2 regions of the Clostridium sp. B9 genome follow, and region 2 is predicted to be linked to the other one. Evidence: predicted binding sites of a transcription regulator. Region 2 holds the regulator's gene; the other holds the start of a gene.

Region 1 (16,528 bases), 1.3 Mb from region 2:
CTCCCATTACCTTCATCCGAACATATTGAATTTTAATTTATAATAGTCATTATATATATTTTTGTTACAAAAATCAAATACTTATTTCTCTATAATATCTAATTTTTCATATTTTTTATTAGAAATACTGTTTATTTTTTCTATAAATTCATTTATAGATTCCACAATCTCTATCTTTTCTTTAAGAGTTTTTTCTCCACGTCCAATTCTATCACAATACGTTAATAAAGCTACATCATAAACATCTGAACTTAAAACAATATCCTCTGGTTTTACAAAAGGTAAATTCTTTACCACATACAAATAAGACATATGATATCTTATTAAGTTGCTCACTCCTTCTATAAAATCTTTATCATCTGTAACATTTTCTAATATCCCCTTAGCTTCATTAGCACCTACTCTATCATGATCATAGGCAGTCCATCTTCCTTTTCTAATCTTTGTAGTTGCTTTCTTACCTATATCATGAAGCAAGGCTGCCCACATAAACTCTCTTCTATTATTAGCTTTTTCTCTTTGTTCTGCCGCTTCATCTATTACCTGAACTGTATGATTCCATACATTTCCCTCTGGGTGATGCTTTTCTTCTTGCTCTACTTTTTCTAAATCACTAATTATACTTAAAAATGATTTTTCTAAAATTCCTTTTTCTTTAAGATTAATTAAGTATTTTGAAGGAATTTCATCTTCTAATAAATGTGTGTTAATCTCTTCAAATAATTCTTTATCATCCATAATACTTACCTCACTTTCTAAGTTTCTTATTTTTTCATCCTATTTTTTACACATTTCCACTCTATAAACGTTTAAATGAATGAACTTTCAACTATCCTTTGTTAAAAGTTAGATATTATTTTGTACTAATACCTCTAGATTTAATGTTTACTTTTCTATAATTTACAAACAACATTTCATATAAAATTTTAGATTTATAATAATATATACCTACAATTTTATATTATTTTAACACTTTTTTATAATTTAAATACATATTAAGAATTGTCAGAAAATTACTACTTTATAGCTATAATTCCTTTATACAAGCCATTTTGTCTTTTATTCCATTTATATCTTTGCACAAATTTTCCTTTTTGTATTGAATTGATTTCATCCTTAATGATAAAATATCAATGTCGGTATTCTATGATTAGAAGCTGAACTATTTTTGCGGTTAAAAATTTAACAACCGAATTATATCCATGAAGGAATAAGAACGGAGGAGAGAAAATGAGTGCAGTTTATCAAACTCGCCAAAAAACTAGGAAACTAGTTATTGTTGGTATGCTATCAGGTATATCAATATTCTTAGGATTAACAGGATTAGGATTTATAAATATACCACCTGTTAAAGCTACTATTATGCACATACCAGTTATTATTGGAGCAATTATTGAGGGTCCTATTGTAGGGGGATTAATAGGTTTAGTATTTGGGTTATTCTCAATGTACCAAGCTTTTACCGCACCACTCCCAACAAGCTTTATGTTCTGGAACCCTATTATAGCTTTAGTTCCAAGAGTATTAATAGGTGTTGTGAGTTATTATGTTTACATTTCTATGATTAAGGGAGCTAAGAAAAATTTAAAAGTAACAACTTTTATAAGTTCACTTGTTTTAAGTTTACTTTTATTTATAAGCATAGCTGCTTTAACAAATTCTTTTGTACCATCAACTATAATTGCAGTTTTATTCTTTGTTGTTAGTATGCTTGTTATGACTAAGTTCAAGCACAAAAATAAAGAAGAAGCCTTATCAATAGGTACTGCTTCCGTATTAGGAACATTAATAAATACAGTTGGTGTACTCGGATTAACATATGTTTTCTATTTAGAGAGATATGCAGTAGCTTTGGGGATTTCAGACCAAGCTGCTAAGTTTACTTTATTAGGAATAGGTGTAACCAATGGTATTCCAGAAGCATTTATTTCTGCTTTAATATCAATACCAGTTGTACTTGGAGTTAGAAAAATATTTAAATAAATTTTAATAGATTATAATTTAGCGTATAGTTTTTAAAGCTATGCGCTATAACTTTATATGTGAGGTGTTATATAATGTTTGAAATAAAGATTACAGATATAGAAGGATTTAAATTAGGACATGCTCAGAATAAAGTGGCTGCAACAGGCTGCTCTGTTTTAATATGTGAAGAAGGTGCCTCAGGTGGAGTTGATGTTCGTGGTGGTGCTCCTGGAACTAGAGAAACTGACCTTTTAAATCCAATGGAGATGGTTGATAAAGTTCATGCCGTTGTTCTCTCTGGAGGATCTGCCTTTGGACTTGATTCATGCTCTGGTGTTATGGAATATTTAGAGAAAAAAGATGTTGGTTTTGATGTTGGTGTAGCTAAGGTTCCAATAGTATGTGGAGCTGTTTTATTTGATTTAGTATGCGGAGATTCTAAGGTAAGACCTGATAAGCAAATGGGAATTGACGCTTGTATCCACGCTGAAGAATTTGATGATTCAATCAACGGAAATATCGGTTGTGGAACTGGTGCTACTGTTGGTAAGGCCATAAACCCTAAATTTGCTATGAAAGGTGGATTTGGAAGCTATGCTATCCAAGTTGGAGATTTAAAAGTAGGTGCAATCGTAGGTGTTAATAGTCTTGGTGATATAGTCGATCCAAGTAATAATAAAATAATTGCTGGTGGTTTAAGTGAGGATATGAATGCCTTCATAAATACTGAAGAAAGCTTAATTCTTAATTACTCAAAACCTAGAGATGTTTTTAAAGGAAATACAACTATAGGATGTATTGTTACTAATGGAAACTTTACTAAAGCACAGATAAACAAAATAGCTTCCATGGCCCAAAATGGATTTGGAAGAACTATAAGACCTGCTCATACAATGTTTGATGGCGATACAATATTTGCTCTCTCTTCAAATAAAGTTGATGCTGATATAAATGTTGTAGGGCTTTTAGCAGCTCAGGTTATGGAAAAAGCCATAATAAAAGCTGTAAAAGAGGCTGATTCATCACATGGATTCACTGCATTCAAAGATTTAAAATTTAACGTATAAAAATATAGGCTCAAGCAGATAATAATTCTGTTTGAGTTTTTTATTTAAATGAGCTAAAAGATAATCTTATTTAAATAAAAATCTCATATTTAATAATAAATTCATCTTTAAATTATATATAATAAGTTCTTTTATCAATTTATACCATTTAGACTTTTTTTATCCTGTGTTGGCTATTATTTTATAGTTTATTAAATCCATTTCTGCACATCATAATAGCGAAAGGAAAAGAAAAACTTAACCTTTCAAAAAATCTCATTTAACTTAAAAGGAGGAATTCAAAATGGCACAATTAGTTCCAGAAGCAAAAAACGGATTAGCAAAATTTAAGAATGAGGTAGCAAATGAAATGGGTGTACCATTCTCAGACTATAATGGAAACCTAAGCTCAAAAGAATGCGGAAGCGTTGGTGGAGAAATGGTTAAAAGAATGGTAGAAAAATACGAACAATCAATGAAATAAAAATCATAAAAAAATAAGAAGAGAGGAATTTTCCTCTCTTCTTATTTTAATTGATATATTTAATATGTTTCTCTAGGATACCTCTTGAAGCATGAAACTTCTCCAGTTACCATCCTCTATTAAAACACTATTCTTTTCAAAAGTTTCTTTATCATTCATAGCATAGTAATAAACATAACATTTTTCAGTTGACTTCTTTCCAATCATATCAACCTCCATCTCTATTCTGTTATATTCATTATCTTTATTATTAAGACCTAAATACCCTTCCATTAAATCCATAGAATTTATAACATTCTCATAATCAAGAATTGTCATAACCTCACCATAAATCCAATCGTCACCTTCAATTAAGGCTGGATATCCCTTGTGTGGCATATGATAAAGCTTTCCTTTAACTCTTCCTAATTCACTTTTTATAACTTTTCCTTTTAAGTATTTATCATAATTAAAAAACCCTGTTCTTAAACTTCCATATACAAAGATTTTTCTTTTTATCCTAGGTTCTAACATTAGCAAACAGCTCCTCCCACAGCTTTAATATCTTCTGAATTTAAAACTATAGCTTTTATAGAGAGTTCTAATCCCTTAGCTATATCATTAATTGACATAGAAGGTGTATTAGGCTTATTTAAAACTTGATTTGGTATATACGGCACATGAATAAACCCTGCTCTTATATTCTCATATTTCTTATTTACTAAGTACAGAACTCCATACATAACATGGTTACATACAAAAGTTCCTGCTGTATTTGAAACTGATGCTGGAATCCCTCCTTCAATCATCTCTTTAACCATAGCCTTTATTGGAAGATTACTAAAGTAAGCAGACTCACCATCTTCATATATTGTAGTATCTATTGGCTGATTTCCTTCATTATCCTTTATTCTTGCATCATCCATGTTTATAGCTACTCTCTCTGGAGTTATTCCAAATCTTCCACCAGCTTGACCTATAGATATAACTACATCTGGATTTATTTCTTCTATCTTTTCTTCTATTTTCTCAAGAGACTTTCTGAAAACTGTAGGTATTTCTAATTTTATAACCTCAGCTCCAGCTATGTTTTCCGGTAACATTTTTACAGCCTCTAATGCGGGATTTACGCTTTCTCCTCCAAAGGGATCAAATCCTGTAATTAATACTTTCATTTTCATATTCTCCTTTTCTTTAAATATATTTATACTTAAAATATTTCGACATAAAACTCTAAATTCATTTAATTTTAGGCTATTTTAAGTCACAAAGAATTTTTAAAACACTTATTATATATTATCTTTAGAATGCTAGGAAGTACATTAATGCTATATGTATAATTAATAATGCTATAGAAAATAAACTCTGACACTTCATAACTACATTCTTATCTTTAGTTTCTAAAAGTGCTGCTGGCATAACATTGAAGTTAGCTGCCATAGGAGTTAATAATGTTCCACAGTACCCTGCTGTTAAAGCTAAAGCTCCTGCTATAGCAACATTAGCTCCTTGAGCAAATACAAATGGTAATCCTATTCCAACTGTTATAACTGAGAATGCTGCAAACGCATTTCCCATTATCATTGTGAATACTGCCATACCTACACAATATGCAATTACTCCTGCTAATATATTTCCCTCTGGTATAAATGTTGATATACTAGAAGAGATAACATCCCCTACTCCAGCTGCTGTAAATACAGTTCCTAATGCTGCTAAAAGCTGTGGTAATATACTAGTTGATCCAACTGACTGAACCATTCTATTACTATCTTCAACTAAATGTTTTGGTTTAGCTTTTAATATAGCAAATGTTGCTATAACTGCTGCTACGGATGCTATACCTATAGCTACAGTACCTGATAAATCAGTAAACTGAGCTATTACTAAAGATCCAATAGCAATAACTATTGAAGGTATAAATATTTTATTTTTTAACTTTCCTGCTTGCATTTCTGCAAAATCAACATTAGGCATTTTTAAGTTTCCTATATTAACTTGCTTACCTGCTGTTAATCCACCGATTGCAAGAAGTAACCCTCCTACTATTACTGGTGGAATATATGCCCCTGCAATAAATATAATAGCTAGTATGCTCCAAAATATTGCAGTTCCAATTCTCGTCTTATGATTTTTGTCCTTTAATGTATCTATTGCCGTATTTAACATTAAAAGACCAACTATTACATAAAATATTTCAAGTAATATATTAGAAATCATCTTCATATCCATGGTACTATTCCTCCTTACTTAACTTCTTCTGTATTCTTTGATAGATTCTTACTCAACTTCTTATCTAAAATACGATTTTGTAAAACTCCTAATATTAAAGCTATTATAGCTATTGGAACTGAAGCTTTTGCTATTTCTAAAGTGCTAACTCCATACCCCAATTCTTCTAAAGTTCCTGCTATTAAAAGAACCCCTGAACTTGCTAAAAATACATTTTGCCCGAAGAAGTTACCATAGTTATCCATAGCTGCTGCTGTTCCCTTTATTAAATCTTCATCTTTATCATCTAATTTTCCATATTTACTAACTGCAGCTCCTTGAGCCATTGGATTTATAAGAGGTCTTATAAACTGAGCTTGTCCACTTAATCTTAATGATACAGCTGCTCCAACTTGTCTAATGAAAAGATAACAACTTAAAAGCTTTCCAGTAGACATATTCTTCATACCTTTTATTAAAGTTATAGCTCTCTCCTTCAATCCAAATCTTTCACACATACCTATTACTGGAAGTGTTAAAATAAATAAAGTCATGTGTCTCTGACTTACAAAAGTTGAACCTAACTTTTCTAATATCTCATAAACACTCATATCTGCTACTAATCCTGTTGCCAATCCTGCTACTAGTACAACCGCTATAGTATCAAACTTTAAAGCAAATCCTACTATTACAATTAATATACCTATCAGTTCCACTTTGTCATCTCTCCTTTTTTAATTTATTATTATTTAATCGTTAAAATTTTTATTCTCGTTCCTTGTAAACAATTATAATGATAAATTTATCAATTTTCTATAGTATTTTATGAACATTCTTTAAAATATTCCTATTTATATTATTATTTCCATATTGTTCTTAAAAATTTTTCAATTTATTAAAATTTTACAATATAAAAAAAGCCTACATATATGCGTTAAACATATATGTAGACTCTTTTTCATTTAAGAAAATTTATTATTTTCTTGTAACAGTTATTTTTTCATCTGCTCCATCTATTAATGCAATAGATCCATCATAGATTTCTCCACCAATTATTTTCTTAGCTATTTCAGTTTCTAAGACATTACTGATATATCTTTTTAATGGTCTTGCTCCATAGATTGGATCATATCCTTCCTCTGCTAATATTGCTTTAGCATTGTCTGTAACCTCTAAAGTTATATTTCTTTCTCTTAATCTATTTTCAACATCTCTTAAGAATATATCTATAATCTTCTTAATTCCTTCACTACTTAATGGTCTAAACATTATAATATCATCTACTCTGTTTAAGAATTCTGGTTTAAATCTTAATTTCATTTCGTTCATTACATTGTCTCTAACATCTTCTTCTACACCTTCAGCTGATTTATTTTCTAATAAATAACTACTTCCTATGTTAGAAGTCATTATGATTATAGTATTTTTGAAATCAACAGTTTTACCTTTGTTATCTGTTAATCTACCATCATCTAATATTTGAAGGAATAAGTTAAATACATCATCGTGAGCTTTTTCTATTTCATCAAATAGTATTACTGAATATGGATTTCTTCTAACAGCCTCTGTTAATTGACCACCTTCTTCATATCCAACATATCCTGGAGGAGGTCCTATTAATCTAGATACAGCATGTTTTTCCATGTACTCTGACATATCTATTCTTACAATATTATCTTCACTATCAAATAAGTTTCTAGCTAATGTTTTAGCAAGTTCTGTTTTACCAACACCAGTAGGTCCTAAGAATATAAATGAACCAATTGGTTTTCTTTCATCTTTAAGTCCTGCTCTAGCTCTTATTACAGCATTAGCAACAGCTGTTGTAGCCTCATCTTGACCTATTACTCTTTCTCTTAATTCTTCTTCTAATCTTAAAAGTTTTTCTCTTTCACTTTCAACAAGTTTAGTAACAGGAATTCCAGTCCATTTTGAGATAATTTCTGAAATTTCATTTTCAGTAACTTCTTCTTTTAATAATGCACCTTCATTATCTTTTTCCATATTTTCTTCTTGTTCTTTTATTTGACGTTCAAGTTCTGGAATTCTTCCATATTTAAGTTCAGCAACTTTATTTAAATCATATTGTCTCTCATACTGTTCAGCTAACCCTCTAGCTTCATCTAACTCAGCTTTTAAATCTCTTATTCCAGAAATATGAGCTTTTTCTTTTTCATACTTAATTGTCATTTCATCATTTTTATCTTGAAGATCAGCAAGTTCTTTTTCTAAAGCAACTAATCTTGCTTTTGAAGCTTCATCGCTTTCTTTTGATAATGCTTCTTTTTCTGTTTCAAGCATTAGAATTTTTCTTCTTATAATATCTAATTCAGTTGGAAGAGAATCTATTTCACTTCTAATCATTGCACCAGCTTCATCAATTAAATCAATAGCTTTATCTGGTAAGTATCTATCTTGAATATATCTATGAGAAAGTTTTGCAGCCGCAACAATTGCTGAATCATGAATTCTAATTCCATGATGAATTTCAAATCTTTCTTTTAATCCTCTTAAAATTGATACAGTTTCTTCAACTGTTGGTTCTTCAACTATAATCGGTTGGAATCTTCTTTCTAAAGCCTTATCTTTTTCAATGTATTGTCTGTACTCATCAAAAGTTGTAGCACCTATACAATGAAGTTCCCCTCTTGCAAGTAATGGTTTGATTAAATTACCTGCATCCATAGCTCCATCTGTTTTACCAGCTCCAACTATTGTGTGAATTTCATCTATGAATAAAAGTATTTTTCCTTCTGAACTTTGAACTTCTTTTAATACAGCTTTTAATCTTTCTTCAAATTCTCCTCTGTATTTTGCACCAGCAATTAAAGCACCCATATCTAATGAAATGATTACTTTATCTTTTAAACCTTCTGGTACATCTCCTCTTACAATTCTTTCTGCTAATCCTTCTACTATAGCAGTTTTACCTACACCAGGTTCTCCTATAAGTATTGGGTTATTCTTAGTTTTTCTTGAAAGAATTCTAACAGCTCTTCTTATTTCTTCATCTCTTCCTATTACAGGATCCAACTTATGTTGTTTAACAAGTTCAATTAAATTTGTTCCATATTTATCTAAAGCTTCATAAGTTCCTTCTGGATCTTGTGAGTCTACTCTTTGACTTCCTCTAACCTCAGTTAAAACTTTTAGGAATCCATCTTTAGTTATGTTGTTTTTACTTAGTATGCTTCCTACAGCTCCATTTTTATCTATTTCCATTATTGCAAGCATTACATGCTCAACACTTATATATGAATCTTCAAATTGCTTTGAAATTTCTTCTGCTTTTATTAAAACTTCATTTATTCTTCTAGTTGCAGTAACACCTGATGATTGTGCTGCCTCACCTAAAACCTTAGGCATTCTATCTATTTGAACATGAATGTCATTTTTTAATGACTCTATATTAACACCCATTTTTTCAAATATATTAGGTATTAATCCATCCTTTTGATTCACTAATGCTGAAAATAAGTGGATTACATCTAATTGTTGATTGTTATATTTAACTGCTATTTCATAAGCATCATTTAAACTTTGTTGTACTCTTAATGTCATTTTATCTGCATTCATTTTATCACCTCAATATTCTCTTGTGTTTCTCTTATGTAATTATAATACTACAAAAGTCAAAGAAAGTCAAAGTCTATTTCTGACTTTTATAATCTTTACCAATATATTAATTAGCAATCGTTTTTCTTTAAAAATAATTTATTAAATAATAGCTTTTATTATTAAAAATCTTATTCTATTCTTATTTTAGTAAAAAAACTTTATCTTAACTGCTTTTGACCAATAAAAAATTCATAATATTTTTCTATATAATTTTGATTTTTTTCTCTTTAATAGTAAGTAATTATAATTATATGTTTTTAATACTAATATTATTTTAATTAATTATATTGTTATACTTAACATATGTTGTTATCATTAAAGTATACTGACTTAATTAAGATAACTAATAAGGATGGTGTTTTAGACTTGGAATTAAAAGTTTTTGAATTTACTAACAGTACTTTAGATTTACTTAAAGATATAAAGAAAGAGTTAGCATATAGTGCAAACTTACTTGATGATTTCTTCTACTCTTTGCTTGAAAATTCTTGTGAAGGTTTTTTCAATATATCTACAAGAGTAAAATCTGCATCAAGCTTAAAAGAAAAAATAATAAGACATAATTACTATTTAAAATATGATTCAGCTGATGATTTATTAAAAAATCTTTCTGATTTAATTGGTGTTAGGATTGAATGTAGATTTATAGAAGATGAAGAACATATTTTTAAATTTATAAGAGCAGTGTTTAATTCTACTAATAAAGAGGGCTACTCTTATTCTGCTCAAAGTCCAAATATATTTTTAGACCTTAATGAACATCAACCTTTAAAACAAAAAAATGGTTTTGAACTATATAGAGTCGATGGTTTTATATTAAATGAAGGTGAAAGATTCAATTTCGAACTTCAAATCAAATCAATGGTAAATAACTTTTGGGGAGAAATTGAACATAAAATAATCTATAAAAACTACAATATGATTTTAGGAGATAAATTTTATAAAAACATATTACATTCTATAAAAAACAATTTATGTTTAATAGATAATCAATTACTTACAATATTTAATCATGTAAATTCTCATATGGATAATAATCCTGGAATGGGACTAAAAAAAGAAGGCATAGAAATTCTTCTTTCTAAAATGATTTATGACATATACTCTTCTAAAGTAAAACATGATTTAGGAATATCTGTAGATTTTAGAAATGCCTGTGACATAATAATAGATTATATATTCACTAAAAATAACTGCAATACACCACAGGAATACTACAATACATTTGTAAATACTTCAGTAAGATTAAATGAAGTATTTAAGGATTCTATATCATTTAAAAACAAACTATCTATAGGAATTGAACCTATTGATTTTGAATCTGACTTCTCTACTCGTATAGGAAATAAATTAGCACATGCTATGAACTATGATTTTCACTGGAACTTATTCTTTAAGATATTATTCCAAATAGAGCCTGGAAACAATAGAGAAGACTTTGATTCATTTATAAAATACTTAGAAACAATCTTCTCTAAAAGAGATTCTTATTTAAATCTTTATTTAAAATTCTCTTCTGAAGAAGTATTTATAATTAAAGAAGATATATTATCTGCTTTAAGCAAATCTTTCTTAGAAATAGATTCTTTAAAATTTATATATAGAGATAAACTTTCTGAAATTTTTAATGATATAGATGATTATGTTAAGTTCATATGCGAAAATATAGATTCTTATGATGACTATGCAGATCATAAATATATTTATACAGAATATCTTTATCTTACTATACTAAGTGTATTTAATATGGATATAGATACTTCATCTATTCTTGAATTTGCAAATGAACTTAAAAATAGTAGATGTAAACTTAGAATAAGTTATAAAGGAATAAAGCTTATTGCAACAAGCAATAAGAACTCTACTGTAAATACAAATGAACTTTTAGAGCAACTATATATAAGATAACTCTAAATTTACCAGTCTTAAGTTACTCCTCTACTTAAAGCTGGTAAATTATTTTATTAAGAACTATGTTTTAAAACATAGTCTTATAAAAAACTACTAAGGAGGTTTTTATGCATACTTTTATAAATATAATGTTTGGCATAAACATTTTATTGATATTATCAATTATTTTTTTTGAAAGAAAGAACCCTTCAACCACATGGGCTTGGATTCTTATCTTAACTTTTATACCTGTACTTGGATTTATATTCTACATTTTGTTTGGTCAAAACATAACACGAGAAAGAACATTTAAAAGAAAAATAGTAAGTGACAAGACAAAGCAAAAATATCTAAATTCATTTAAAGAAGAGTTCAACCTAGAAGGAGCATCTATAAAGTATAAAGACTTAATCATGATGAACTTCAATAATGATAACTCAACATATACAAAGCATAATCATATTGATTTACATTTTGATGCAAATGACTTATTTAATGATATGCTAAGGAGTATAAGTGAAGCAAAAGACTTTATACACATGGAATTCTACATATTTAAAAGTGATGATATAGGAGAAAAATTTCTTGACCTTTTAACCAAGAAAGCTGAAGAAGGTGTTGAAGTTAAACTTCTAGTTGACTCCATAGGAAATTCTATAAGCAATAAGCATATAGAAAAATTTAAAGCTGCAGGTGGAGAATTTAAAGTTTTCTTCCCCGGACTATTTAAATACATAAATCTTAGAATAAACTACAGAAATCATAGAAAAATACTAGTTGTTGATAAAAAAGTGGCATTCTTAGGTGGATTTAATATTGGAGATGAGTATCTTGGAAAAGATAAAAATATAGGATTTTGGCGTGATACCCATACAAAAATCCAAGGATTAGCAATAAATGATTTAGAAGGAAGATTTTTACTTGACTGGAGCTATGCTACCGAAAGCGACTTAGATATAGATGTTAAAAAGTATTTTTTACTTCCTAATGACTCTAATATTCCTAATGATATTACTGGTGCACAAATAGTTTCATCTGGTCCTGACCATGTAGAACAACAGATTAAAAATGGATACTTCAAAATAATAAACTCTGCTAAAAAAAGTTTATTCATTCAAACACCATACTTTGTCTTAGATGAACCAATGCTTGAAGCCTTAAAACTTTCAGCACTATCAGGAGTTGATGTAAAAATAATGTTACCTGGTAACCCTGACCATGCTTTCATGGCTTGGATTGCTAATTCATATTTTGAAGAATTAATAAATTCTGGAGTTAAAATATATCTTTATAACAATGGATTTTTGCATGCTAAAACAATAATGTCTGACTCTTCTATTTGTAGTATAGGTACTGCTAATATGGACATAAGAAGTTTCTCATTAAATTTTGAAAGTAATATATTTATTTATGATGAAACTATAACAAAAAAAATGGAAAATCAATTCTATAAAGATATGGAATGTTGCGAAAAAGTAGAACTTGATAAATTTAGACACCGTTCAAGAGTCTCTAAAATAGGAGAATCCCTTATAAGACTGGTCTCTCCACTTATGTAGAATAATAAAAACTAGATAAACATTATAAAAGTTATAAGCAAAAAGACTCTTAGTTAAGATATTTTAACTAAGAGTCTTTTTAGTAGCATATTAATATTCTCTGTATCTTTTAATTTAATCTCTATTTTAAAGTAATGTTGATTTCTAGATATAGATAAAAGCCCATCTTAATGAGCATTAGAGTTTCATTGTTTATGGAAGAATAATAGCGTTAAGAAGCTTTTTCTGTTTGAACGCTAGTGAGTTTAAAAGCTTTAGCTATTATTTTGGAATATACAATAGAAACTCTTTGCGAAATTAAGTTAGGTCTGAAGATATAGCTAGAAATCAACAAACACTTAAAACAGAGGCTAAATTAAAAATTCTATCCTTCAAAAGATTCGAAAGCTTTTAGGAATTTTTCTACATGCTCTTCTGTATGCTTTACACTTAAGAACATTGCTTCAAATTGTGAAGGTGGTATATTAAATCCATTCTCTAACATATGTAAGAAATATCTCTTAAATCTTTCTCCATTACATGTTTTAACATCATCGTAAGAATTAACTTCTTTTAAATCTGTAAAGAATAAAGTCATCATTCCACCTTGTCTATTTATAACAAGACCAATTTTTTTCTTATTAGCTATTTCTAAAAGACCTTTTTCTAATTTAGATCCTATTTTTTCTATATGATTATAGTATTCTGGATTTGAGTTAAGTTTGTTTACAGTAGCAAGTCCTGCACTCATAACTATTGGGTTCCCTGACATTGTTCCTGCTTGATAAACGCCTCCTAATGGTGATAGATTCTCCATTATTTCTCTTCTTCCACCATATGCACCACAAGGAAGTCCACCTCCCATTATCTTAGCATATGTAACTAAATCTGGTTTAACATCAAATAAACTTTGAGCTCCTTTATAAGCTACTCTAAACCCACTCATTACTTCATCAAATATAAGAAGTGCTCCAAACTTATCACAAAGTTCTCTAAGCTTTCTCATGAATTTAGGATCACACTTTACAACTCCCATATTTCCTGCAACAGGCTCTATTATTATAGCAGCTATATCATCTCCATATTTATTAAATAGCTCTTCTACTTGCGCTCCATCATTGTATATTCCTATTAAGGTATTTTTTATACTATCCTTAGGTACACCTAGACACCCTGGTATTCCTTCTGTTAATACTCCTGATCCAGCTTCTATTAAGAATCCATCAAAATGTCCATGATAACATCCTGCAAATTTTATTATCTTATCTTTCTTTGTGTATCCTCTAGCTAATTTTATGGCACTCATTGTTGCTTCAGTTCCTGAGTTAACCATTCTTATCATGTCAATATTGTCTAAAGTTTCACATAAAAGTTTAGCTAAATCTAATTCTAACTTTGTAGATGCTCCAAATGCAATACTCTCAGCAGTTGTCTTTTGTATAGCATTTACAACATCCTCATCACAATGACCCAAAATCATAGGTCCCCATGCTAAAACAAAATCTATATATTTTTTTCCTTCTTCATCTGTTAATATAACACCATTTCCACTCTTTATTATTGGAGGATTAATTCCAACACTTCCAAATGATCTAACAGGACTGTTTACTCCACCTGGCATATATTTTTTTGATTCTTCAAATATCTCTTTATTTCTGTTCATATCTATTCTCCTAACTATAAGATTATTAACCAAATACTTTTTGATTATATTATAGTTTTAAACTATTCTTGTAACCATCTAGCTGCTTCAATTGCATAATAAGTTATTATCATATCAGCTCCTGCTCTCTTCATTGATAAAAGCATTTCTAAAGCTACTTGTTTTTCATTTATAAGTCCAAGCTTAGCACCTGCTTTAACCATTGCAAACTCACCACTTACATTATAAACACAAACTGGTACATCTACTCTATCTCTAACTTCCTTAACTATATCTAAATATGATAAGGCAGGTTTAACCATAACAATGTCCGCACCCTCTTCTATGTCCTGTTCCACTTCTTTTATAGCTTCTCTAGAATTTGCTGGATCCATTTGATAAGTTTTTCTATCTCCAAATTGAGGTGCTGAATTTGCAGCTTCTCTAAACGGACCATAGAATGCTGAGCAATATTTTGCAGAATAGCTCATTATTCCAACATTAACAAACCCAGCTTCATCTAAAGCGTTTCTCATAGATAATATTCTTCCATCCATCATATCTGAAGGAGCCACCATATGAGCACCAGCTTTTGCATGTGAAACTGCTATTTTATCTAAGAAACTTAAAGTCTTATCATTATCTACATCTTTTCCTTCTATTATTCCACAATGACCATGACTTGTATATTCACACATACAAACATCTGTTATTACTAGAAGTTTTTCATAATCTTTTCTTAATTTTCTAATAGCCTTTTGAACTATTCCCTCATCAGAATAAGCTTCTGAACCACAAGCATCTTTATGATCTGGAAGACCAAAAATAATAACTCCCTTTATATTTAAAGCAACAACTTCATCAACTATTTCGTTTAATCTATCTAAAGAAACATGATAATTTCCTGGTAATGAACTTATTTCTTCTTTTATATTTTCCCCTTCCACTACGAAAATAGGAAATATAAAGTCATTAGCAGTCAAAGAATTTTCTCTAACTAAAGATCTCATCTCTTCGTTTATTCTTAATCTTCTTCCTCTTTTTATCATTTTTCTTCCTCCAATCCATTTTTAGTAATTTTGTTCATATTTAATTTTACCACAACTTAATTTTTTAGTTCTTTCCAAAAAGACTCTATTTCCTCTAAAAATCCTTCTTCTGAATGTATTTTACACTCCTTACACTCTATTCCTCTTTCCCTTAAGGCATTAGAAGTTATTGGTCCGATAGATATGCTTTCTTTTTCCTTCATAGCATCTAAGCCAATAATTTCCACCATATTTTTAACAGTTGAAGGACTTGTATATAATACCATATCCACCTCACTAAAGGCTCTTGGATTTTTTACTTTTCCACATAAAGTATCATATATGTGAACTCTTGTGCACTCTGCCCCTAAATTGTTTAATTCTTCTACTAAATAAGGGCTACTTATAGAAGAGCATGGTATTAAAACTCTATCTCCATTTTTAATACTTTCTCTCATTTCATTAAATAGTCCCTCAGCAGTAAATGCTTTTCCTACTATATCTGGAATTATTCCTCTTTCCTCTAAAGCCTTTTCTGTTGCTCTTCCTAAAGCTGAAATATTCCCTCTTAACTCTCTTATATCTATTTTATTTTTAAATAAGTATTCAAAGAATATATTAACTGCATTTACTGATGTAAATACCACATGATTATATACTTTTAAATCTTTAATATATTCATCTAAATTTTTTGAAGTATCCTTTATTTCAATTGAATTAATTTCTGTAACTTCTGCTCCCATCTCTTTTAGCTTCCACTTTAAAGACTCTGATTGCTTCTTTGATCTAGTTATACATACATTGGCGCCGAACAGTGGAAGTTTTTCATACCATGATAATTTCTCGTTTAATGAAACAACTTCTCCAACAACTATTATGCAAGGAGACTCTAATTTGGCCTCTCTAACTTTAGAAACAATATTTTCTAAAGTACCTATAACTTTTCTTTGCTTAGATGTTGTTCCTCTCATAACAACTCCACAAGGAGTATTTATATCTTTACCATTTTCTAAAAGTTTTTCTACTATAGTTTCAAGATTTGAAAGTCCCATCATGAAAACTAAAGTTCCATTTTCTTTTGATAAGGCTTCCCAGTTTACATTTAAAGTTCTTGCTGACATCCCAGT
Region 2 (16,528 bases):
AGAAAAAAACTTAGCATGTTAATTTTTATAAAGAAAAGAGAGTCGAAAGACTCTCTTTTTTAATATGGTTTTTCTTTAGAAAGATTAAATGTTTCTTTTATTTCTGATAATAGGAAATCACTTTCTATTAAATCTAAAGCTGTTGATATTAAGGCATATGAAGCTGAAAGTGCTTTATCTTGAGCAAATTCTGTTATTGTAGCATCTGCAAATGCCTTAGTTCCATATTCTATATTTACATTATCTATTATATTGACATATGGATGAATACATGGAACCTTATGACTTACTGCTCCTAGAGAAAGACCAGCATTTATATCACGAGGTTTTCCTATATTTATTATTCCATTCTCTTTTAAGTTGTGAGTATATAATCTATTTAATATTTGGTTTGATAAAAGTTCCTCACTCGGTGGTTCGTAAAGACATACAGAGGCCTCTAAATTCATAGAGTCAGCAACACAGCAAACAATATTTCTTATTTTTTGTTCTATGCATTTAGCTATTTCGGTATTTTGAGCCCTTATGTATAGTTTACCTTCTGATTCTGTTGGTCTTAGAAGTGGAGTAACACCACCCTGAGATAATATTGAGTTTATACTTGCTTTATTACAAAGTCCTTTAGATAAAGAGTTTATTATATTAAAAGTAAGCATTATACCATCAAGGGAGGTAAAGCTGTCAAAATCTAAAAAGCTTAATCCATCATTACCTTTAAAAGTTACTTTAAGAGGAATAATAGCTTTAGAAGTACCACTTTCAGAGGTAACAAGATCAGGATGAACAGTTAAAACTACATCTATATCATCGAATACACCTTGTCTAACAAATGTGGCTTTAGTTCCACCAAGATATTCTCCAGGACATCCTATTAAAATTACAGTTCCACCAGACTTTTCTATAACTTTACTAAGTCCTAAAGCACTTGTAACAGAAATAGTTGTAAGTAAATTATGACCTGTAATATGCCCTCCTTTAGATTTTATGGCATCATATTCGCATAAAAAGCATATTTTAGGGTAACCATTTCCTTTTTCAGCATAGAAAGCAGTATCTAAGTCTAAGAATCTTTCAAAGACAGTAAAATCTCTTTCTCTTAGGAAATTACTTATATATTTACAAGCGTCATATTCTTTATAACTTTCTTCTGGATTATCATGCAGAAATTTGCAAAGATTATATAAGTCTTGCTTTTCTGTAGATAAATAAGAAATAACTTCTTGTCTCATCGAAAAAACCTCCTAAATTTTTATAGCTTTAGTTTGTGCTACAATAAGAAAAATATTTATTTTTATTTACTTAAATATTTTTTTAGCATAGTATGTATAGAAAGCTACTATTTGGAAAGAAATATAGAAAACAAGAATTTTAAGGAGTGTTATCTATGAGTAAATCAATTTGTATAATTTGTGGAAAAGAAGGCTGTGGTATAATGATACGTGGTAAACTTATATGCACAGAGTGTGAAAAAAAAGCTATAAGTTGTGATATTAATAGTGATTTTTATGAATTCTATAAAAATAGATTAAAAGAAGAAGTTTACAAGAAAAAATTAGGATAAAAGAGGAGAGGATAGCGTTGAAAAATATTCCTATAATAAACGGAATATCAGAGTACTTAAAAGAAGAAATAATACCTTTCTCAATGCCTGGTCATAAAATGGGAAGAGGTTTTAAAGATATAAAAGAGATTCTTATAAATGGAGATTTAACTGAAGTTGATGGATTAGACAACCTTCAGCATCCAGAAGGAATAATAAAAGAAGCTGAGGATAAGCTTACTGAGTTGTATAAAAGTAAAAGAAGCTATTTTTTAGTAAATGGAAGTACATGCGGAAACTTAATAATGATATTTTCTTTATTTAAAGAAGGAGATAAAATTCTTGTAGAAAGAAACTGTCATAAGAGTATAATGAATGGAATAATAATGAGAAAGTTAAAGCCTATTTTCATAAACAATATATTTCATTCAAATCTTAAAGCACCAGTAGGAATAGATTTAAATCATTTAGAAAAGCAAATAAGTAAAAATAAAGATGTAAAAGGAATTGTATTAACTTATCCAAATTACTATGGTGTTGGAGTTAATATAGAAAAAACTATAGAAATAGCTAAAAATGCTAAGCTTAAGATAGGAATAGATTCAGCACATGGAGCGCATTTTGGATTTAGCAAATGCTTACCGAAAAGTGTACAAGAACTTGGTGCTGATATAGTTATAATGAGTGCTCATAAAACTTTACCAAGCTTAACTCAAACAGCATGGTTGCATGTTAATGATGAAAAATTTATAGAGGAAGTTGAGTTTTATAAAAATATATTTATGAGTACAAGTCCTTCATATATGTTTATGATGAGCCTAGATTACTCAAGAAACTTCTTAGAGGTTTATGCTGAAGAGGCTTATAAAAGCTTAGAAAAAATAATAGAGGATTTTAAAGAAGAGATAAAAGATATACCATATCTTAAAATTTTAGACAAAACTCTATTATTAAATGGATTAGAAAAAAACATTAAAATTAATGATATTAAAATAGATGAAAGCAGAGTTGTTATAAACTTAAAAGAAAACTTAAATGGAAATAAACTTTTAGACTATTTAAGAGAAAAGAAAATTCAATGTGAGATGAGCGACAATAAAAACGTGGTTTTAATACCATCACCTTTTAATACTAAAAATGACTTTGATGTTTTAGCAAAAGCTTTAAAAGAATGTAATACTAAATGTTTAGAGGATGAAGAAGTTGACTTTTACTTGACAGATTTGCCTAAAAAAGAGTTAGAACCATTTGAAGTCTTATATAAAGAGTATGAAAGAATTGAAATAGATAAAACTTTAAATAAAATTGTAGCTGAAAATATAGTTCCATATCCACCAGGAGTTCCTATGCTTATTACTGGTGAAGTAATAGAGGAAAAACACATAAAGCTTTTAAAAGAGTATATGAAAAATGGTGTAGATATAATAGGAATAAAGGATAATAAAATAAAAGTAGTTAAATAGAGATTAAAATCCAATTAGAATTTACTAATTGGATTTCTTATTTATATTAGATACTATTTTAAATTAATACGGATTTTAATATATATTAATATATTTTAAAAATAAGAAGTTTTTATTATATTTTCAACAAACTGCATAGAGTTAGTTTATATCAACTTTTATATATGAAAATTTGTTATAATAATTTTGTTGTACTTTAGATAAATTAATTAGTTTATATAGATTGGAGTAATTATGGGTAAGATATTTTGCGTAATTGGTAAGAGTGGTTCTGGTAAGGATACTATCTTAAAAGAAATAAATAGAATAGAAGGATTAGATCTGAAAACTATAGTTACATATACAACTCGTCCTAAAAGAAATAATGAGACTGATGGAGTTGAATATTTTTTTATAAATAAAGAGCAGTTGGATACTTTTAAAGATGAAGGAAAAATAATTGAATGTAGAGTTTATAATACTGTTCACGGAGATTGGTATTATTCAACAATAGATGATGGACAGATAGATTTAGAAAATAATAATTATATAGTTATTGTAACTTTAGAGGCATACTCAGAGTTTAGAAAATATTTTGGAGATGAGAAACTATTTCCACTATATATAAATCTAGATGATGGAGTTAGGTTAGAAAGAGCTTTAATAAGAGAAAAAGAGCAGAAGGAACCTAACTATAATGAGATGTGTAGAAGATTTTTGGCTGATAGTGAAGACTTTAGTAAAGAAAATTTAGAAGCAAATAAGATAACTAAGTATTATGATAATTATGAACTAGAAAAGTGTATAGAAGATATTGTAGAAGACATTAGAAAATATTCAAAGTAGTAATATGTGGGGGTGGAGAGAATGAAGGATGCTTTAAAGTTAACTTTATTAGGATTTTTAATAATCTTAATAGCAATATATTTAGCTGTTTCAATGGATAATTCAGATATGGTAAGTAAAGTTTTTGCTATAATTGGAGTTATTATTTCTGGAATTGGAATAAAAAAGATAAAGTAACTTTTTAATAAAGGGTTAATTATGAAGCTTATTAACTTAAACTGCTTATAAGATTTGGTTAAGTATAATAATTAATGATATAATTATCTAAAATATATTTTTGAAATTTAGGGTAGAGAGTAAGGAGGGCGTACTATGAAATTAGTGATATCTATAGTTCAAGATGATGATGCTTTAGATTTAGTAGATGCGTTAAATGAAAAAGGTTATAGCGTAACAAAATTAGCTACAACGGGTGGATTCTTAAAATCAGGAAACACTACGCTTTTAGCTGGAGTTCAAAAAGAGAAGGTTGATGACGTAATAAAAATAATAAAGAATATATGTGAAACTAGAAAAGGAGTTGTTAGTGCTCCAACAACAGTTTCAGAACCAGCAGGAGTATATATTCCATATCCAATGGAAGTTCAAGTAGGTGGGGCTACTATATTCGTTGTTGATGTAGATAAATTTGTGAAGATTTAAAGTAAGAAAGGAAAGTGCAGAAATGATAGGTCACAATAAAATTAGAGATAGATTTAATAAGAGTGTAAGCAAAAATGCACTTTCCCATGCTCATTTAATTATAGGTGAGGATGGAATAGGGAAAAGTCTTTTAGCTAAAGAATTTTCATATAAGATTTTAGGAATACCACCTCAAAATGAGCATGTAGATATTGTTCATTATAAGTCGGAGAAAGCATCTTTCGGTGTAGACTTAGTTAGAAGTATTATATCTGAGGCTAATAAAAAGCCTTATGAAGGTGATAGAAAAGTAATCATAATCCATGATGGAGAAAAGCTTACTGTGGCAGCACAGAACGCTTTATTAAAAACAATAGAAGAACCACTAACAGGGATTTTCATAATAATTTTAAGTAAAGATATTGATTCAATATTAGAGACTATAAGATCAAGATGTCAGATACATAGATTAGCACCTCTAAGTAGAGATGAAATAAATTTATATATAGAAGATAAGTATAGTAATATTGATTCAGAATTAAATAGAACTCTAATATCTTTCAGTGAAGGGATACCTGGAAGAGTAGATAAGTTTATGAGTGATGAAATTTTTAAGGATATTAGAAATACAGTTATAGAAATGCTAAAAGATATAGGTAATGGAAAGATTGATGTACCTATTAAATATGCAGATAAATTTTACAGCATGAAAGGGAATGAGCGTGAAGTTTTAGAGACTATAACTATTTTTGCAAGAGATTCAATTGTATTTAAAGAAATAGAAAATAACTTGTCCATTATCAATGGAGATAAAATAGAGGATATAAGAGAAATTGCAAGTAATTTATCTTATAATAAATTAAATAGAATAATAAAAGTAGTTAATGAGGCCAGAAATAATTTAAAGAGTAATACTAATCTATGGTTAACACTGGATAGCATGTTGATTAGTATATTGGAGGAATAAAGATGATTGAAGTAATAGGAGTCAGATTTAAAAAAGCTGGTAAAATATATTACTTTGGACCTAATGGTATAAAGATTAAAAAGGGTCAAAATGTAATTGTTGAGACTGCAAGAGGCGTTGAATTTGGTGAGTGTGTAATTGGAATAAGAAAAATAGAAGAGGAAGATATAGTTGCACCTTTAAAATCAGTGCTTAGACTGGCTACAGAGGAAGATATAAAAAAACATAAAGATAATAAAGCCAAAGAATCAGAAGCTTTTGAAATATGCTTAAAGAAAATAGAAGAGCATAAGCTTGTTATGAAATTAATAGATGTTGAATATACTTTTGATAATAATAAGGTAATATTCTACTTTACAGCAGAAGGAAGAGTAGACTTTAGAGAATTAGTAAAAGATTTAGCAACTATATTTAAAACAAGAATAGAGCTTAGACAAATAGGCGTTAGAGATGAGGCTAAAATGATAGGTGGACTTGGACCATGTGGAAGACCACTTTGTTGTTCAACATTCCTTGGAGATTTTGCTTCAGTTTCTATAAAGATGGCTAAGGAACAGAGCTTATCACTAAATCCAACAAAGATTTCAGGAATATGTGGAAGACTTATGTGTTGTTTAAATTATGAGCAAAACACATATGAGGAGATAAGAAAAGAACTTCCAAGGGTAGGGTCAATAGTTGAAACTGAGCTTGGAAAGGGAGAGGTTGTAGCTAACAACGTATTAAAAGAGTTAGTTAGAGTTAAGCTTCCAAGAAAGAATGAAGAATTCTTACAAGAATTTAAGATGTATGATGTAAAATTAATTTCTGGGGGATATGAGGGAGAAATTGAAGATACTCATATTAAACTAGAGGTTATTGATGAAAGTGATAAGGCATTAATTAAAAATTTAATTAAAGAGAACTAGCTCTATTTCAAGTTTTGTAATGATATTATATCTAATTTAATATTAATTCTAAATTTAGTATAATAATCTAAATATGTTTAAAACAGATATTATAATACTTTAAAAATTAATAGAAATGTGATAATATAAATATGGTATTTTAATACCAAACATTTTAGGAGGTGTTTTATTATGGCATATAAAATATTAGACACATGTGTAAGCTGTGGAGCATGCGCTGCTGAGTGTCCTGTAGAAGCAATATCACAAGGAGATACTCAATTCGTTATAGATGCTGATACTTGCATCGATTGCGGAAACTGCGCTAACGTTTGTCCAGTAGGATCACCAGTTGCAGAATAATATTATTTAAAGATCATCTTAGGATGATCTTTTTTTTTGCAGTCTTAAGGCTGCTTTTTTTATGTTTAAAATTAATTAAATAAGAAATTTATTGAATAAATATAGGCAGGTCATGGAAAAATAGAGTGGTAATAATGGTAGGAAGGGTGAATATTTTGAAACTTATAGATTTAAAAGTACTAGAGGGAAGAAATATTAAAGGTGATGGGAGATTAATCTATATTAATATAGGAGAATCGGAAAGAAAAAGGCTATATTGGCTCATAAATGATTATGAATTTATCTGTAGACAGATGAATATAGAAGGAAATTTGAGAGAAGTAATATATAATGAATTCGGTGGTGAAGCATGGCTTACTTATTTACATAAGGAGCTATCTGTATTTATTATTGAAAGTTTAGTTAGTGGAATGAGTGCAGATGACTTGTTAAATGAAGCTGTTTCAAAAAGAGAAGAACTTTGGGAGTATGAACTTATATATAAATGTAATAAAGAAGATATAGACTTTTTTAAAGTAAAAAATAATTCAGTAGTTATTGGCTACGGTGTTAACTCAAAAGTAATAACTAAAAAAGATTTTGAAGAAGAAAATTATGATTTAACTCTTAAAGATTATGGGGATATTCCTATAGTATCTATTACGGGTACTAATGGTAAAACATCAACGTCAAAATTAATATATAATACTTTTAAAAATTTAGGATACTTTACAGGATTAGCAAGCACTGGAGCTATTATTATAAATGATGAAGTTATAAAAAAAGGAGATACTACAGGATTTTATAGTGCTAAATCAGTTTTAACAAATCCTGATGTTGAAGTTGGAGTTTTAGAGACAGCTAGAGGTGGAATTTTAAGAAAAGGATTAGGATTTAAGCGCTCAAAGGTTGCTATAATAACTTCACTAACAGAGGATCATATAGGATCTGAAGGGATAAATACTTTAGAAGATTTAATGGATATTAAACTTATAACTGTGAGAGAAGTTGTACCAGATGGAAAAGTTGTTATAAAATCTGATAATAATCTCTATGACATATTGCAAACCAAGGATAATTTAGTGCTATTTAATTCTGAGAGAAATGAATGTATTGAAAGGCATATAGCTAATGGAAAAGAAGCGTGGTATGTTAAGGATAATGATATAGTCTGGTTTAATGGTGAAGAAGAAGTTAAAGTAGCGCCTATTAATGAGTTTAAATTTACTCATGGTGGTAAATCTAAAGCTAATATAAATAATGTTATTTCAACTTTGATAGCAGTGTTTGCGATACATAATAATTTAAAAGAAGTAGTCAACGCATTAAAGGTTATAGAGTGTGATGTCAATACTAATTTAGGAAGACAAAATATATTAAATATAGGAAAGTTTGATATGTTGTTGGACTATGGACATAATCCAGAAGCTTTTTCAGAAGTTTATTTTTTAGCACAGTCCTTAAAAAAAAGAAAGATAATTTCAATAATATCATCACCAGGTGATAGACTAGATGATTACATAAAAGAATTAGGAAGAATTACTGGACAAAATTCAGATTTGGTTATTATAAAAGAAACCTTTGATAGACGAGGAAGAAGTCCACTAGAGATAACTAATTTATTATGTGCTGGAATAAAAGAAGTAAATGATAAGGTGGAGTGTCTTTCTATTATTGATGAAAAGGAAGCTGTGAAAAAAGCTTTATTAAGTGCTAAGGAAGGAGATCTTATTGTTAACTTTAGTCAGCATTTGGATGTGATAATTCCAGTTATAAATGATTATTTGAAAAGTTTAGGTAAGGAAACAATAGATGTAGATTTAGAAGGGTTTCATTAAAATAAAAAACTTATTAAGCTTTGACTTAATAAGTTTTTTTCTATAATGCTTCTTCTTTTGAAATGTTTAGAATAATAATTTTTTGATTACAAGGAATAGTTTCTTTACTTAAAGACAATAAATCATTATGTTCCATGGCATAACCTTTCATTTTCATAAGAAAATTATCAAGTGTGTTTAAGTAGAAACTAAGATTTTGAGTTTTGTAATGCATGGGAATTATTACTCTTGGGTTTATATCATCTATAACTTTTATTAGATTATCTATAGATATTGTTAGGTGCTCACCAACTGGGACAAAGAGTACATCAATATGTCCTAAGTTATTTAGGGTTTTTCTTGATAGGATATGTCCTAAATCTCCTAAGTGGCAAAGGCTTATTCCATCACAGATTATTTTGAAAATGAAGTTTTTATCTCTTTTTAGACCACAACAATCATCATGAAATGAATGAAATGAATTTATTTTACAGAAGGTATTTTGATAGTCTACAAAGTCGTTTAATACTTTAGCATCTTCATTTATATAGGATGTACAAGAATGGTCAAAGTGCATATGGCTTATGGTTACAATGTCTACATCCCCTTTGTATGGTATGTATCCAATATCTAAATCAAATGGGTCCATTAATATTCTTTTACCTAATTCAGTTTTTATTAAGAAGCAAGAATGACCAAACCAATAAATATTCATTTTAATCCCTCCAATGAAAATTATTTATATTGTTGACACATATAATAAAATTAAACATAAAATATTAAAATAAATTTATTTAATTTAGATATTAATAAAAGAATTATTGAATAGATATATAGATTTGATTAAGTAGCTTAAATGTATTAATATAGATTGTATATTAAGGTCAGTAAAGGTCAGATTTAAGGAGTGATATATATGGCTAAATTATCTGATTCAATAGAATACTTTTTAAAAGAACTATTAGAAAAGACAGATGATAACAATTTAAGAATAAGAAGAAATGAGTTAGCAGATAAATTTAATTGTGCACCATCTCAAATAAATTATGTTTTAACAACAAGATTTACTTATGAAAAAGGATACTTAATAGAAAGTAGAAGAGGTGGTGGTGGATACATTGTTATAAAAAAAGTAATCCACGAAGTTCATGCAGATAGAAGAGATTTAATCTATGATGAGATTGGTACAGGAATTACATATCATAATGCAGCTGCAATCATAGATAGTTTATTTGAACATAATATTATAGATGATAAAACAGCCAATCTTACAAAAGTTGCAATAAATGATAGAACCCTTCAGAATTCTAAGAATATAAATGAAACAAGGGCAGATATTTTTAAGGCTATGCTTATGGTATTGTTGAAGTAATTTTATGGGGAGTTGAGGAGTTTGCTTTGTGAGAGGTGTAATAAAAATGAGGCTACTATACAATTAGTTAAGGATACTGATAATGGAAAAGAAAGTATAATGCTTTGTGATAAATGTGCGGTTGAAATAATGAATTCATCTTTGGAAGAGGAAATTACTTTAGATGATTTTTTGATGGATTTAAATAGTTATATAGAAGCTACAGAAAGTTTGCTTGAAATAGATGATGAAAGGTGCATAAGGTGTGGAACTGAGTACTGTGACTTTGAGGATACAAGGTTGCTTGGGTGTGAAAAATGCTATGAAAGTTTTAGTGTGAAAATAAGTGACTACTTTAGGTGGAAACAAGCTGGTAGAAAACATAGAGGAAAAACTCCTAAAAGCTTAAATTTATATTTTCAAAGTTCTGAACTTTTAATGCTAGAAGAACAACTTAAACTTAATATAATAAACGAGGAGTATGAAGAAGCAATTGTTACTAAAGAAAAGATACATGATTTGAAAAAAATTATGGAGGGAGATAGTAATGATGATTCAATGGATAAGTCCTCAGAGTAATAATAGTGTAGTTATAGCATCAAAGGTTATATTGTTTAGAAATTTAAAAGGAATTAAGTTTGCACAATTTTTAAATAAGGGTGAGAGCAAACAAGTTATAGATAGGGTATTAAACGCATTGAAGAAAAAGAACATTTTGGATAAATGTTATACTTCAAGATTAGATGAAGAAAAATACTTGTTAGAGTATGAGAAAGAGAATTTTGGAATTGCAAGAGATTTTATAAATATATCAAATATGGCTTTGATTACAAGTGAAAGTGGAAATTTTAGTATATTATTGAATGAAGAAGAACATATTGGGATAGAATCTACAAAGAGTGGATTAAATTTAAAGGAAGCTTATACTAATGTAGATAAATTAGATGATTTAATTGATGAAGAACTAGATTATTCATTTAGTGAAGAGTTTGGATATTTAACTTCAAATGTTAAAAAGGCAGGCACTGGATTGATAGCTAAGTCAATTATACATTTGCCTATATTAAGTCTTAATAATTGTATAAGAGAAATAAGAGAAAAACTATTAGATGAAGGAATTTCAATAAAAAGCACATATAGATTAGGAAGCAAAGAGGTTGGAAATATCTACGAGATAACAAATTTAAAGACTTTAGGATTAACAGAGATAGAGATACTAGATTCTATTACATCAATTACAAATAAAATTGTTCTTCAAGAAAAAAACGCAAGAGAAAAACTATTTAAAAATGGAGACCTAGAAATTAAAGATACTATCTTTAGAGCTTTGGGAACTCTTAAAAATGCATATATCATAGATATAAATGAAGCACTAAGACTTCTTTCATATGTAAGGCTTGGAGTAGAGACTGGGATCATAGAAGGAGTTAACTTAGAGGTTATAAATTCAGCAATGGTGGGTATTCAACCTGCAATAATAAATAAAACTTTAGAAACAAAGCTAAATATACAAAGTCTTAAAATAGAGAGAGCTAAAATTATTAGAAATGCTTTAAACACATAATATAGGGTATTGGGAGGTAAAAGATGCGTCTTGATAATTTTAATGAAAATTCCAAAATAGTAATCAATAAGGGAAAAGAAAGTTCACTAATGCTTAAGCATGGATATATGGGTACAGAACATTTATTAATAGGTTTAATTAATGAAAATGGACAATGTTCTAAAGTTTTGGAAGAAAATAATATAACTGAAGAAAAGGTGCTAAGTTTTATTAAATTATATGTTGGAATTGGAGAAGTAAATTATAGTTTGGATGAGGTTCCTTTTACGCCTAGATGCAAAAGAGTTTTAGATAAAAGTATAGAATTAGCAAAGGATGCTGGTCATGGCGATTCAAGACCAGAACACATATTGATGGCTTTAATAAAAGAAAATGATGGCGTAGCTAATTTGATAGTTAGAAAAATAGTAAAAGGTGAACTTAAAGACATAACAGATAAAATAAGCAATATACTTGGCAGACTTCCAAGTAAGGAAAGTAAAAGTGTTAAAGAAAAAGAGAAAATAAAAAGAAAAGATACTCCTACGTTAAATATGTATGGAATAAATTTAATTGAGAAAGCAGAGAAAGATAAATTAGATCCTGTAATAGGAAGACATGATGAAACTCAAAGACTTTTAGAAATTCTTTGTAGAAGAATGAAAAATAATCCTTGTTTAATTGGAGAACCAGGTGTTGGTAAAACAGCTGTAGTTGAAGGATTAGCTCAGAGAATTATATTAGGAGAAGTTCCTGATATGATTAAGGATAAGAAAATATATACTTTAGATGTAACTGCCATGCTTGCCGGAGCTAAGTATAGAGGTGAATTTGAAGAGAGATTAAAAAAAGTATTAAATGAAGTTAAAGATGCAGATGATATAATTCTTTTTATAGATGAAATGCACAATATAGTTGGAGCTGGTGGAGCAGAAGGCGCAATAGATGCTTCGAATATATTAAAACCAGCTTTAGCAAGAGGGGAAATCCAATGTATTGGAGCAACTACAACGGATGAATATAGAAAAAACATAGAAAAGGATTCTGCATTAGAAAGAAGATTTCAACCCATAGTAGTTAATGAACCTAGCAAAGAAGATTCATTATTAATACTAAAAGGTGTAAAGGATAAATATGAAACTCATCACAATGTTAAATTAACTGAAGAGGCAATAGAGGCTGCAGTTAATTTATCACATAGATATATAACAGATAGATTTTTGCCAGATAAGGCAATAGATTTAATTGATGAGGCTGCTGCTAAAGTAAGAATAGAAAGTATGTCTACTCCTCCGAACTTACAAGAAAAAGAGGATGAGATTTTAAAAATAAGAAAAGAAAAAGAAGAGGCTATAAAAATTCAAGATTTTGAATTAGCAGCTAAACTTAGAGATGATGAGGGAATTTTAAAAGAAGAATTAGAAGAGGAAATAGAACTTTGGAGAGAAGAAAATGCTTCAAAGGTTTATATAGTAGATAAAGAGCATATAGCCAAAGTTGTTTCAAAGTGGACTCAGATTCCAGTTGAAAGATTAACGGAAAAGGAATCTAGCAAGTTATTAAAATTAGAAGAGAAGCTAAGCCAAAGAGTTATTGGTCAATTAGAAGCTATAAAGACTATTTCTAAAGCTGTTAGACGGTCAAGAGTAGGATTAAAAGATCCTAAAAGACCAATTGGATCTTTTGCATTCTTAGGTCCAACAGGTGTAGGGAAAACAGAGCTTTGCAAAGCTTTAGCAGAAGCTATGTTTGGTGATGAAAATAAGTTTGTTAGATTAGATATGTCTGAATATATGGAAAAGCATGGAGTTTCTAGGCTTATAGGAGCCCCTCCTGGGTATGTAGGGTATGAAGAAGGTGGTCAACTTACAGAAAAGGTAAGAAGAAATCCTTATTCAGTAATACTTTTTGATGAAATAGAAAAAGCACATCAAGATATATTCAATGTTCTTCTTCAAATATTAGAAGATGGTGTCTTAACCGATGGTAAGGGAAGAACTGTAGACTTTAAAAATACAATAATAATAATGACATCTAATATAGGTGCTGATAAGCTAGATAAGAAAAATGCTGTTGGATTTAGTGCTTTAGAAGATAGAGAAAGAAATTATGATAGCATGAAAAACTTAATGCTAGATGAGTTAAAGAGAAGCTTTAAACCTGAATTTGTTAATAGATTAGATGATATCGTTGTATTCCATAGTTTAGAGAAAGAGCATTTGATAAAAATAGTTGATTTAATGATAGGGTCATTAAAGGATAGACTAAATGAGTTAGAATTATCATTGAATTTCTCTAATGAGTGTAAGGAATTTTTAGTTAAGAAGGGAACGGAACTAAAATATGGAGCTAGACCACTTAGAAGAGTAATAACTAAATATATAGAAGATAAGTTAAGTGAAGAACTTTTAAGTGGAAATATATTGAAAGGAAATGAAGTAGATGTATTTCTAGAAGATGATATTGTAAAATTTAAGAAAACTATTTGATTATAATGTATAATAAGGTTATATATGGTAGAATGTATATAACCTTATTTTTATTATTGTGGTTTGGGGGAGTTTGTATGGAAGTACTATTTATAGTATTAGGGTTAATAGCTTTTGGGGTAGCATTCTATGTTTGGAAAAATGAAAAGCTAGAATTATTTAAAATTGAAGAAGCGGCTATGATTAATATGACAGAAAAAGATAAAAGTGATGTAATTAAGAGTTTATCATCACCAATTGCTTTGTTAGGTGTTTTACTTATCTCTTTGGCTATTAATGCAGATAAATGGGGACTATCCTTTGTATTAGTAGTAATAGGAATAATAGGTTTGTTTATTGTTGTAGAAAAGAGAACTATTAATGGAATTAACACTACATTTAAAGCTAAAAAACTAAAAACAAAAATAAATAAGAAAAGAAGATAAAATTTGGCTCTATTGTATTCTAAATCACAGAATATTGTAGAGCTTTTTTGATAGAATTAAAATAAATATTAATAATCTGTTATAAATAATAATAATTATTGTTGAAAAGTTATTAAACAAGGAGTATAATAATAAAAAAACAGGTACCCTTAGGGGGTATATCGAATAATATAATTATATAATAGAAATAATAAAATTAACCTTATATAAGGATGTGTTAGTATGGGAAAAGATATTAAAGAAATTGATGTTATAGTAATTGGAGCTGAACCAGCAGGATTAACAGCCGGTATATATGCTTCAAGGGCAAATTTAAGTACTTTAGTCTTAGAAGATAATATTGTTGGAGGGCAAGTTAAATCAACTTATACAGTTGAAAATTACCCTGGCTTTACAGAAATATCAGGAAATGAACTTGGAGATAGAATACAAGCACAAGCAGAAGCTTGTGGAGCAATAATAGATGAATTTGATTTTATAGAGAATGTTATTTTAAGAGATGATGAAAAAATAGTTGAAACAGGGGATTATATTTATAAACCTAAGGTGGTAATAATAGCTACAGGAGCTACTCCAAGAAAGCTACCAATACCAAATGAAGCAAAATATTTAGGTAAGGGTGTTCACTATTGTGCAGTATGTGATGGAGCTGTTTACAAAGATGAGGTGGTAGCTGTTGTTGGTGGTGGAAACGCAGCTTTAGAAGAAGCTTTATATTTATCAAATATCGCTAAGAAAGTAGTGGTTATTAGAAGATATGATTACTTCAAAGCAGAAGGAAAAACTTTAGAGGCAGCAACTAATAAAGAAAATATAGAAATAATGTACAATTGGGATTTAGTTGATGTTGATGGAGGAGACTTTGTTGAAGTAGCTAAAATCAAAAATACTAAGACTGGTGAAGAAAAAGAAATAGCTATCAATGGAGTATTTGCTTATATAGGAACTGAACCTAAGACAGCTATGTTTAGAGAATTTATAAATATTAAAGATAATGGCTATATAGTAGCTGATGAAAATATGAGAACTAACGTAAAAGGTGTATATGTAGCTGGTGACGTTAGAGAAAAAATGTTTAGACAAATAACTACAGCAGTAGCTGACGGTACAATAGCAGCTTTACATGCTGAAAAATATATTGCTGATATGAAGGAGAGATAATTATGGTAAAAGTATATTCAGTAGCTTGGTGTGGACCATGTAATAAATTAAAAAAATACCTAGAAAAAATAGGTGTCGAATATGAGACAATAACAGTTGCAGATGGAAAAGAAGATAGAAATGAAGTTTTAGAAGTTTCAGGTCAAAGATCAGTACCAGTAGCAGTTATTGGTGACGAAGTTATCGTAGGGTTTGATAAACAAAAAATTGATGATGCTGTAGCAAAATTAAAGTAGAAGGTGTTAACTATGAATACTAAGGAAAATGTGTTTTATAATTTCATGGGTGGAGATTTCTATAAGAATGAAGCGGATAAATTTATAGATATAAAATCTCCATTAGATGGAAGTCTTGTAGGAAGAGTTCAAAGTCTTTCAAAGGAAGATGTTGATATAATAATAGAAAATGCTGAAAAAGCTCAAAAAGAGTGGAATTTAGTTCCTCTAAATGAGAGAGCACATGTTTTATATAAAACTGCTGATTTATTAGATGAACATAAAGAAGAATTAGCAGAAATAATGATAAGAGAAGTTGCAAAAGATAAAAAGAGTGCTTTATCAGAGGTTACAAGAACAGCTGATTATATAAGATTTACAGCTGATGCAGCTAAGAGTATGGATGGAGAAAGTATACCATCAGATAATTTCCCTGGATTTAATAGAAGTAAAATATCTGTGGTAACTAGAGAACCTTTAGGTGTTGTTTTAGCTATATCTCCATTTAATTACCCAGTTAATCTTTCAGCTTCAAAAATAGCACCTGCTATAGTAGCTGGTAATAGTGTAGTATTAAAACCAGCTACTCAAGGAAGTTTATCAGCTTTATATTTAGCTAAAATATTCCATGATGCAGGGCTGCCAGGAGGAGTTTTAAATACTGTAACTGGTAGAGGAAGTGAAATAGGAGATTACTGTGTAACCCATAAAAAAATAGATTTCATTAACTTTACTGGAAGTACTGAGATTGGTAGAAGAATATCACAAATAACAGTTATGAAACCATTGCTTATGGAACTTGGAGGAAAAGATGCTGCCATAGTTTTAGAAGATGCAGATTTAGACTTAACTGTAAGTAATATAATAGCTGGTGGATATTCA

The links. The regulator CtsR, encoded in region 2, represses protease genes until heat stress. The targets are predictions, from matches to a motif close to AAGGTCAANNAAGGTCAAAT.
Region 1: clpB (ATP-dependent chaperone ClpB) is a predicted target of CtsR. The motif match lies at 9,314-9,333, and genes of this name have one in related genera.

What each region holds. Positions count from the first base shown of each region.
Region 1 covers NZ_JBNWKA010000003.1:2,356,548-2,373,075, forward strand. The annotation lists glycine riboswitch at 1-16, opposite strand, end outside; gene ACQZHJ_RS10495 (HDIG domain-containing metalloprotein) at 82-738, opposite strand; partial or broken gene ACQZHJ_RS10500 (ECF transporter S component) at 1,231-1,554, shown strand; partial or broken gene ACQZHJ_RS10505 (ECF transporter S component) at 1,675-1,983, shown strand; gene ACQZHJ_RS10510 (P1 family peptidase) at 2,058-3,032, shown strand; gene ACQZHJ_RS10515 (alpha/beta-type small acid-soluble spore protein) at 3,316-3,495, shown strand; gene ACQZHJ_RS10520 (gamma-glutamylcyclotransferase family protein) at 3,568-4,008, opposite strand; gene pcp (pyroglutamyl-peptidase I) at 4,008-4,649, opposite strand; gene ACQZHJ_RS10530 (DUF979 domain-containing protein) at 4,777-5,706, opposite strand; gene ACQZHJ_RS10535 (DUF969 domain-containing protein) at 5,721-6,401, opposite strand; gene clpB (ATP-dependent chaperone ClpB) at 6,661-9,261, opposite strand; gene ACQZHJ_RS10545 (GTP pyrophosphokinase) at 9,607-11,211, shown strand; gene cls (cardiolipin synthase) at 11,322-12,752, shown strand; gene hemL (glutamate-1-semialdehyde 2,1-aminomutase) at 13,117-14,394, opposite strand; gene hemB (porphobilinogen synthase) at 14,457-15,422, opposite strand; partial or broken gene cobA (uroporphyrinogen-III C-methyltransferase) at 15,479-16,528, opposite strand, start outside.
Region 2 covers NZ_JBNWKA010000003.1:3,657,234-3,673,761, reverse strand. The annotation lists gene ACQZHJ_RS16600 (hypothetical protein) at 1-22, shown strand, start outside; gene ACQZHJ_RS16595 (M20 family peptidase) at 60-1,229, opposite strand; gene ACQZHJ_RS16590 (sigma factor G inhibitor Gin) at 1,385-1,561, shown strand; gene ACQZHJ_RS16585 (aminotransferase class I/II-fold pyridoxal phosphate-dependent enzyme) at 1,579-3,003, shown strand; gene ACQZHJ_RS16580 (guanylate kinase) at 3,238-3,828, shown strand; gene ACQZHJ_RS16575 (hypothetical protein) at 3,850-4,005, shown strand; gene ACQZHJ_RS16570 (cyclic-di-AMP receptor) at 4,141-4,470, shown strand; gene ACQZHJ_RS16565 (DNA polymerase III subunit delta') at 4,493-5,416, shown strand; gene ACQZHJ_RS16560 (PSP1 domain-containing protein) at 5,419-6,324, shown strand; gene ACQZHJ_RS16555 (DUF362 domain-containing protein) at 6,496-6,666, shown strand; gene ACQZHJ_RS16550 (Mur ligase family protein) at 6,813-8,483, shown strand; gene ACQZHJ_RS16545 (MBL fold metallo-hydrolase) at 8,524-9,177, opposite strand; gene ACQZHJ_RS16540 (CtsR family transcriptional regulator) at 9,379-9,834, shown strand; gene ACQZHJ_RS16535 (hypothetical protein) at 9,856-10,392, shown strand; gene ACQZHJ_RS16530 (protein arginine kinase) at 10,361-11,377, shown strand; gene ACQZHJ_RS16525 (ATP-dependent Clp protease ATP-binding subunit) at 11,401-13,845, shown strand; gene ACQZHJ_RS16520 (hypothetical protein) at 13,923-14,270, shown strand; gene ACQZHJ_RS16515 (NAD(P)/FAD-dependent oxidoreductase) at 14,493-15,431, shown strand; gene ACQZHJ_RS16510 (glutaredoxin domain-containing protein) at 15,434-15,667, shown strand; partial or broken gene ACQZHJ_RS16505 (NADP-dependent glyceraldehyde-3-phosphate dehydrogenase) at 15,680-16,528, shown strand, end outside.